2 linked regions of the Methylomonas sp. 11b genome follow. The protein of the gene in region 2 interacts with the protein of the main gene of each other region in a pairwise test. Links are inferred from orthologs where the notes say so. Each region holds a gene or a part of one and is shown on either strand. Other genes may lie near its edges.

What was found. The genes of interacting proteins can lie anywhere in the genome.
Region 1: the proteins of METH11B_RS0123120 (region 2) and glnL interact in binary tests that used the Escherichia coli proteins (3 or more experiments, as listed by UniProt). The link is inferred for Methylomonas sp. 11b from one-to-one orthologs.

The regions. Positions count from the first base shown.
Region 1 is NZ_KI911557.1:1,438,574-1,442,623, reverse strand. The notes cover bases 1,105-4,050. They hold glnL (nitrogen regulation protein NR(II)), read right to left. Parts: upstream 3,133-4,050; coding sequence 2,077-3,132; downstream 1,105-2,076. Other genes in these bases: METH11B_RS0106640 (exodeoxyribonuclease III), read right to left, coding at 3,727-4,050; ntrC (nitrogen regulation protein NR(I)), read right to left, coding at 1,105-2,090. Outside these bases: METH11B_RS0106655 (hypothetical protein), read right to left, coding at 1-491; more of ntrC, read right to left, coding at 669-1,104.
Region 2 is NZ_KI911557.1:4,810,148-4,815,353, reverse strand. The notes cover bases 2,209-5,206. They hold METH11B_RS0123120 (P-II family nitrogen regulator), read right to left. Parts: upstream 3,878-5,206; coding sequence 3,539-3,877; downstream 2,209-3,538. Other genes in these bases: METH11B_RS0123115 (porin), read left to right, coding at 4,286-5,206; METH11B_RS0123125 (ammonium transporter), read right to left, coding at 2,209-3,516. Also shown: METH11B_RS0123140 (inositol monophosphatase family protein), read right to left, coding at 1-80; METH11B_RS0123135 (ammonium transporter), read right to left, coding at 166-1,458; METH11B_RS0123130 (P-II family nitrogen regulator), read right to left, coding at 1,593-1,931; more of METH11B_RS0123125, read right to left, coding at 2,113-2,208. UniProt on the Escherichia coli protein: Involved in the regulation of nitrogen metabolism. Regulates the activity of its targets by protein-protein interaction in response to the nitrogen status of the cell.

The sequences.
Region 1 (4,050 bases), 3.4 Mb from region 2 along the record:
TCCGCCGCCGGATTTAATACCGGAGTGTCGATCAACAGCTTATTTTTCAATTTGCCGCTATTGACGGTGACCAGTTCCAGATAACCGTTAAGTTTGCTGCCTTCGCCGTTGGCGGCCAAATCGATTTGACGGCTGATTTGATAAAACGGCAAGCGGTGGTCGGCGTCCAATGCGGTACCGGGTAGGGTAGCGGTATTGGTTTGCGGTGTATATTGCAGTACGGTGAATTTATGGCGGGCGGTGTGCAGTTGTACGCCCAGGTAGCGATTGACAAAGTCTGATTTGGCTGGTGAGTAACCGCCCAAGGTGCTGACAATTGGCCACCAACTGGTTTTGCGCGCGGTAGTCTCGTCGTTATCGATCAAACCCAGTTCAAACTCGATTTCATCGAGATCCTGAAATATCTTGGCGGTTTTTTGCAAAACCGGATCGTTCGCCGCGAACTGTCTTTCAAGATTGGTCAGGTGTTTACTTACCGTTTTATCCGCCATTAGATATAAACCTTCTCTGCTTGTTATTGAGGTTAATCAGACGGCGGGAGTATACACCGAAGGCATTTAAACGGATAAAAAAACCTGCCGGTTTTTGCCGGCCAAAATGCCTCAGCAAACGGCTATCGAGGACGCCCCGCTGTGCAGGAAATGGCGGTTTCCCGGCAGCGGGGGCGCTTATTCTTTAATATCTAGCTCCTTGATTTTGCGGGTCAAGGTATTACGACCATAGCCCAGCAACAGTGCTGCTTCGTGTTTGCGACCATGCGTATGATTCAAAGCCGCTTCAATCAACAGAGTTTCTAAGGTGGGAATAGCCTGTTTGGCGATGTCCACTTTGCCGGTCGTTAATTGTTGCTTGACCCAGTTTTTAAACTGGCTTTCCCAATCTCCCGGTGTTGTTTCGCCGGATGCGGAATCGCCGCTATTGTGGGTCAGTTCCGGCGGTAAATCTTCCAGATGAATTTCCCGGCCGGAGGCCATCACCGTCAGCCAGCGGCAGATATTTTCCAGTTGCCGCACATTACCAGGCCACTTCAAACCGCTTAAAAATGCCTCGGTTTCCGGCTTTAACAGTTTGATCTCGGTATTCAGTTCCTTCGCGCTTTGATACAGATAATGCCGCATCAACAAGCCTATATCCTGCCTGCGTTCGCGCAATGGCGGAATATGAATCCGAATCACGTTCAGTCGGTGAAACAAGTCTTCCCGAAACCGGCCCTGGGCCACCAGCGCTTCCAGGTCCTGGTGGGTGGCGGCGATGATGCGCACGTTCACTCTTACCGAGGTGTGAGCACCTACGGGATAAAACTCATTGTCCGCCAGTACCCGCAGCAAGCGGGTTTGCAATTCGGCGGGCATGTCGCCGATTTCATCCAGAAACAATGTGCCGTTGTTGGCTTGTTCGAATCGACCGATACGCCGGGCTTGGGCACCGGTAAACGCACCTTTTTCATGGCCGAATAGTTCGGATTCCATCAAGTCTTTAGGAATGGCCGCCATATTCAGGGCTATGAACGGTTGCTCGGCGCGCGGACTGTGGCGATGCAGGGCCTTGGCGACCAGTTCCTTACCTGTGCCGGATTCGCCGTTAATCAGTACGGTGATGTGCGAGCGCGCCAGACGGCCTATCGCCCGAAACACTTCTTGCATGGCCGGCGCTTCGCCGATGATTTCCGGAGTTTCCTCCACGGTCGGCGGGGCTTGCACAATGTCGCTTTGCCGTTGTTTGCTGTGAGCGCAGGCGCGTTGTACGGTTTCGACGACTTCGGTGACATCGAAGGGTTTAGGCAGGTATTCGAACGCCCCGCCGTGAAACGCCGACACCGCGCTTTCCAGGTCGGAATGAGCGGTCATCACGATCACCGGTAAATCCGGATAACTGTTTTGAATGTTCCGCAACAACTCGAAGCCGTCCATGCCCGGCATGCGAATATCGGTGATCAATACTTGCGGTAGCCCGCCAGGTAGTGATTTCAACAATTCGTTGGCGCTGGCGAAGCTTTGCGTATGCACGCCGGCTTTTTGCAAGGCTTTTTCAAGTACCCAGCGGATGGATTTGTCATCATCGACAATCCAGACCTTGTCAGGTATTTGCATGATTCGTCTCCAAAGGTAGGTAGATGGAAAATACGGTGTTGCCCGGCTCGCTTTCGCATTCAATCAAGCCGTTATGCTGGTTGATCAAAGATTGCGCAATAGATAGGCCAAGTCCGGTGCCCTCGGCACGGCCGGTAATCATTGGATAAAAAATCTGTCCCATCAGCTCGGGTTTGATACCCGGGCCGTTATCGATAATGTCGATTTTGACGGTCAGCTTGTAGCGTTTGCGCCCTATGGTCATATGCCGTTGCACCCGGGTTTTCATGGTAATCACACCGTGGTTCTGCACGGCTTGCACAGCATTGCGGACGATATTCAGAATGGCCTGGATCAGCTGGTTTTTGTCGGCGAAAATCTCCGGGATGCTCGGGTCGTAATTGGTATGCAGCATAATGCCGTGGGCGGCTTCTACCGTGACCAGATGTCGGACGCGTTCCAGTACTTCGTGAATATTCAGCTGGCTTTTATGCGCGGGTTTGTTGGGGCCGAGCATTTTGTCCATTAGATCCTGCAAGCGGTCGGACTCGGCGATAATGATTTGCGTATATTCCTTTAATTCAGGATCTTGCAGTTCCAGGTCCAGCAATTGCGCCGCGCCGCGCAAACCGCCCAGCGGATTCTTGATTTCATGCGCCAAGCCGCGCACCAGCATGCGGCTGGTGTTTTGTTGGGCCAGCAATTGTTCTTCCTTGGTAATGCGTAAATGCCGGTCTACTTGTTGCAGTTCGATCAGGATTTCGCTTAATTTTCCATCCTCGAGCAACGGTGTGGCGCTTAGGTTAACCGTAATCGATTGACTTAGCCGCTCTAGGATTAATTCTCTATCGACCAGCGGCTCCAGCAAATACAAACGCGGCAGCAAATCGTTAAATAGGGTGTTATGCGCGGTTTTGAATAGTTTGTGCGCCGTTTGGCCAAGCAAATGTTTAGCGCTGTCGGCAAGCAGCATCTCGCCGGCGGGATTGATATAGGTCAGGCGCAAGTCCTTGTCAAACAGCAGGATTGCTTCGTTTAAGTGATCCAGTATCTTTTTGTGCACGGGTTAATTTAAGTTTTAAGGGTTATAGTGAATAAGCAATTTGTACGCCAAGCCTAAAGTTGCCTTATCGGCCCATTTACCGGGTAAAAAACAGCTCGAATGCACAATATTAGTGCGTTCGCCCGAATTGATGGCTCATGTTAGTGCAAAGGTGGGCTAGGGCTGGGGTTTTTATCACTATCCCGGCTTTAAGCCTTATGCGCTGGTATAGGATCAATATCCATCACGGCGGCAAAAATGTTTGAGAAGCCTATCAGCAAACTCGGATGCTCGGCTGTGCGCTATATGTATGCACCATATTGGTGCTAGTGAGTTTAAATTGAGTCAAGCGAAGTTACGGGGTGATAGCGGTCAAGTCTAGCCGTTTGCATCAAGTATGCTGGCCCCTGTGTCTGCGGAAATGACCGCACCATGGGTTGAGGGAGCTGGTTAATAAACCGGTTGGGGCGCTTGGGTGATAAGATTTTTTATAGGGTATTTCCCTGTCGATGACAAACTTTGATCTGAATTGGTGCGCCTGTCAGCACGAGTAACCAGGCTGGTGCGTCAATCGAACAGCTGTGTCGCTAATTCGGTGCACTTGTCGATTGGCGACTAGTCAGCGTAATCGACGATCAACGGCGCATGGTCGCTGAAGCGTTGCTCTTTAAAAATGCTGGTTGACTGCGCTCGGCTGGCAATGCCCGGCGTGGCGACTTGATAATCGATGCGCCAACCGACATTCTTGGCCCAAGCCTGGCCGCGATTGCTCCACCAGGTGTAGCAGGTGTCGGTAGCGTCTGGATGCAGACGGCGATAGACGTCCACCCAGCCCAACTCATCGTAAACTTGGGTCATCCAGGCCCTTTCCGCCGGTAAAAAACCGGAGTTTTTCTGATTGCCGCGCCAGTTTTTCAAATCGGCTTCTTTGTGGGCGAT
Region 2 (5,206 bases):
TCTAAATCGTTGAAATAGCGCATCGCCACTTCGCCGGCCGCGCGTACGATGGTTTCTAAAACTTCCAGAGTGATGGGCATGATTTTCCTGATTTTGTTAGGGATGCGGGCAATACGGCTACCCGCCCTGCCCGCTATGAAAAGCCTGGATTTTAACCGCTAATGGTTACAGATTGTGGTAGCCGGTTTCTTCGTGCAGCACGATGTCCAAACCTTGCTGCTCCTCATCTTCGCTGACGCGCAAACCGATGAACACGTCGATGAATTTCAACAAAACATAGCTGAATAAAGCACTCCAGGCCGCCGTCACCAAAACCGCTAGCGCTTGTACGCCGACTTGCTCGGCGATTGTCACACCGTTTAATCCCAAGCCGCCGAAACTTTCAGCAGCGAATACGCCGGTTAAAATCGAGCCGACGCAACCGCCAACCCCATGTACCGGAAATACATCCAAGGAATCGTCGATTTTTAACCGGCGTTTGACGAATTGCGTGGCATAAAAACACACTATGCCTGCCACTATACCAATAATCAGCCCGCCAATCGGCCCGACAAATCCAGAGGCCGGGGTGATGGTACCCAAGCCGGCTACCATACCGGTGACGATACCCAGCACACTCGGCTTGCTGAAACGCAACCATTCAATCGTCATCCAGGTCAACGCGCCAGCGGCGGCGGCGATATGCGTGACGGCAATCGCCATCCCGGCACTGCCGTCGGCTTTTAACGCGCTACCACCGTTGAAGCCGAACCAGCCGAACCAGAGCATACCGGCGCCCGTGACCACCATGGTCATATTGTGCGGAGGCATCGCCACGGTGGGAAAGCCTTTACGACGCCCCAAGACTAAGGCCGCCACCAGAGAAGCCACTCCGGCATTGACGTGAATCACAATCCCACCGGCAAAATCCTTGGCACCCAAGGCCGCCAGCCAGCCGTTGCCCCAAATCCAGTGACAAATCGGCATGTACACCACGATTAACCACAGCCCGCTAAACCAAAGCATCGCCGAAAACTTCATCCGCTCGGCAAAAGCGCCAACGATCAACGCCGGAGTAATAATCGCGAAAGTCATTTGAAACATGAAAAACACGGTTTCCGGAATATCGCCGATCAAGTTTTGCGTGTTCATTTCCGGCAAAAAAATCTTGCTGCCGCCACCCAAAAACTGCTGCCAGTTGCCGCCATCGGTAAACACAAAGCTGTAAACGCCGGCCAGCCACAATATCGATACCAGACAGGTAATCGCAAAACATTGCATAAGCACCGACAGCACATTCTTGCTTCTGACCAAACCGCCGTAAAACAGCGATAGGCCCGGAATGGTCATGAATAAAACCAGTGCGGTGGAGGTTAAAACCCAAGCGGTATTGGCTTGGTTAATGCCTTCAGCCCAAGCCTGCTCGGGCAACATCAAGCTGTATGCCATCAGCATCAGCGTTCTTTTTATTGTTGTCATTGTCTTTCACTAGATGATGGTGTGTTGTTATTTTTAAGCAGTCTATAAACAACAAAATCGCCCTGGTCTGCGGATAACGCGCAGACCAGGGCGATTTTTGATGTTTCGCTGTTTTTTATATTTGTCTTGAAGACTTAAATAGCATCTTCTCCGGTCTCGCCGGTTCTAATACGAATGATCTGTTCCAGGTTGGTCACAAAAATTTTACCGTCGCCAATTTTGCCGGTGTTGGCGGCCTTGACGATAGTTTCCACGGCTTGGTCGACAACGTGTTCGGCCACTGCGATTTCCAGCTTGACCTTAGGCAGAAAATCCACCACGTACTCGGCGCCGCGATACAACTCGGTGTGGCCCTTTTGCCTGCCAAAACCTTTAACTTCGGTTGCCGTTACACCAGCCACCCCGATCTCGGACAAGGCTTCCCTGACGTCGTCCAGCTTGAATGGTTTGATAATCGCTGTAATTAATTTCATGCTATCCCCAAATTCGAATGATTAAAAAGCTGTTTCGTCACTGTTGCCACCATAATAAATAATTCCGGTAGAACCTACAATTTACCCGAGCACAAGCACCAAAGTAGTGCCTCATGATAACAAAAACGGGCAGCCATCGCCGACCACCCGTTTCTTTTCGCGTTAACCGCAGCTTTCAACCCTAAACATGATAAGCGGTTTCGCCGTGTTCGGTGACATCCAGACCTTCACGCTCAGTCGCTTCGCTAACCCGCAGACCCAGAGCCACATCGGCAATTTTGAAGGCAATGAAGGACACCACACCCGACCAAACGATGGCGATACCTACACCCCAAGCTTGGCTGGCAAGCTGGGTAAGCACGCTGTAGTCAGGCAAGGTCGCGTTGGTGACGTAATCCCATACTCCGGTACCGCCCAAGGCAGGGCTGGCAACCACAGCAGTACCCAAGGCGCCGATGATACCGCCTACCCCGTGCACACCAAACGCATCCAGCGAATCGTCATAGTTCATCGCGTGTTTCAAAAAGGTTACTGACCAGAAGCATACTGCGCCGACCACCAAGCCTAAACCGATAGCGCCCATCGGGCCTGACCAGCCGCAAGCAGGAGTTATCGCGACTAAACCGGCAACCGCGCCTGACGTGGCGCCCAACATGCTGGGTTTACCACGCACAGCCCATTCTGCGCCCATCCAGGCCAAGGTTGCCGCCGCTGCCGCCAACAATGTGTTGAGGAAAACCAATGCCGCCAGACCGTTGGCTTCCAGGTTGGAGCCTGCATTAAAACCGAACCAACCTATCCACAACAAGGACGCGCCTATCATGTTCATCGTCACGCTGTGCGGCGCGATAAACTCTTTACCATAACCAATGCGCTTACCTATCATTAAGCAACCGACCAAACCAGCGATACCGGCATTGATATGTACCACGGTGCCGCCGGCAAAATCCAACGCGCCTTTTTGGAATAAAAAGCCCGCCGTCGCACCGGCTGTTTCCGCTGCGGCAGCATCGGTATACGCATCAGGGCCTGCCCAGTACCAAACCATATGCGCCATCGGTAAGTAGCAGAAGCTAAACCAGATCACGGTAAACAACAGCACCGCTGAAAATTTAACCCGCTCGGCAAATGCGCCGATGATCAAGGCCGGCGTGATAGCCGAGAATGTCAGCTGGAACGCTACATAAATGAACTCCGGTACATAAGCCCCCTTGCTGAAAGTGGCCGCCATCGAATCCGGGGTAATACCCTTCAAAAATGCCTTGCTGAAACCGCCGAAGAAGGCGTTACCCTCGGTAAACGCGACGCTGTAGCCGAACGTCGCCCACATAATCGCCGTCAACGAAAAGATAACAAAGACCTGCATCAAGATAGACAGCATGTTTTTGGCTCGCACCATACCGCCGTAGAACAAGGCCAAGCCAGGTATTACCATTAACGCAACCAGTACGGTGGCAACTATCATCCAGGCGGTATCGCCTTTGTTAACGGTGGCTTGTACGGCCGGTGCCGCCACTTCTTCCGCAAACGCCATGCCCGAGAGTCCAAACAGCGCGAACAGCGCCATGCCTGTTAAATATTTCATTGTTGGTTTCCCCATCTTGATATTAAAGAGCTTCTTCGCCGGATTCGCCGGTTCTGATCCGAACCACCTGCTCCAGATCGGTTACAAAAATTTTGCCATCGCCGATCTTCCCGGTATTGGCTACTTTCACAATCGCTTCGACGGCTTGCTCAAGCAAAGCATCCGCAACCGCTACCTCGATTTTTGCTTTGGGTAAAAAATCCACCACATATTCGGCACCACGATACAGTTCCGTATGGCCCTTTTGCCGACCAAAGCCTTTTACTTCAGTAACCGTCACGCCAGATACACCGATATCCGACAACGCCTCACGCACGTCGTCTAGCTTAAACGGCTTAACCACCGCTGTTATCAGTTTCATAGTTCAACACCTCTTTGCTTGAGTTAATAAATTCCCGAAACAAGCAAAGCATGATGCATGCCACTATTTATTCCCATGATTTTTAAAGATTTATTAAACACATCAATTAAAAGGACAACAGAATCGCACCAAAGAAGTGCAACGCTTTTTGGATTGCACCATTGCAACTCAATACCACCCTACAGGCCTTGATCTGCCAGTTTCAGTGGTTTGCTTTAAGAATAAATGGGGCGTTGTCGCAACATAGCAACACCGCATTACTTTGGTGCAACAAAAAGAATTTGCACCATTGCGAATCATGAACTAGTCTACATATGCCGCCTATCTTGTTGATTTTTAATAAATCGAATATGGCCTAAAAACTGCTATACAATCTTCAGTAGTCACTGAACCAAGGGGATAACCACCATGAGAAACAACACAACGTTAACAAAATCACACAGCCGCGCTTGCTTAGCCGGGTTAATGGTGATTTGCAGTGCCTCCGCAATGGCGGACAGCTGGACAGAAGCATCCGGACTACTGGGTGCAGCAGGCATTGATCCGAACGAAGCCAAGTTCATGAAGGATCACAATCTTAAAATTGGTGGCTGGCTGGAAGGAAGTGTCGGCGCGAATCTCAACGCCACACATGACGCTTACAATGGCCCAGTAACCTTTAACGATAGAACAGCTGAAGTACAAATGAACCAGCTGTACTTTTACTTGCAAAAAGCAATTACGGTTGGTGGTGATGCATTCGACCTTGGCGGCCGAGCCGACTTTATGTATGGTACCGACGCTATTTTTACTCAAGCTTACGGCAATCCTTCATTTGACCCTACGACAACCTTAGCAACAGGCGGCCGCGGCGATTGGGACCTCTATCTTTCGGACGACCGCTTCTACAACCTTGCTTTACCGCAAGTCTATGCCGAACTTAACTTGCCGGTCGGTAATGGTATTGATGTCAAATTAGGCCACTTTTACACGCCTATCGGCTACGAAGTAGTTACTTCACCGGACAACTTTTTTGTCACAAAACCCTACACCATGCAGTATGGCGAACCGTTTACCCATACAGGTATGCTGGCTAGCTACACAGTTAACCCAAACTGGGCAATCTCCGCTGGCGCCGTCACGGGTAGCGGCACAGGTGGCTGGGATGGCAACTTTAATAAAAATGTTGGCAATTGGTCATTCTTGGGCGGTGTAACCTGGACTAGCGATGACGCTGGAACCTCGCTGGCACTGACCTCAACCGCCGGCGAACAGTCAGAAGTCAATAGTTCGAAATGGGCGATGTACAGCTTGGTTGGTAAACACAACTTCACCGACAAATTGCATTAC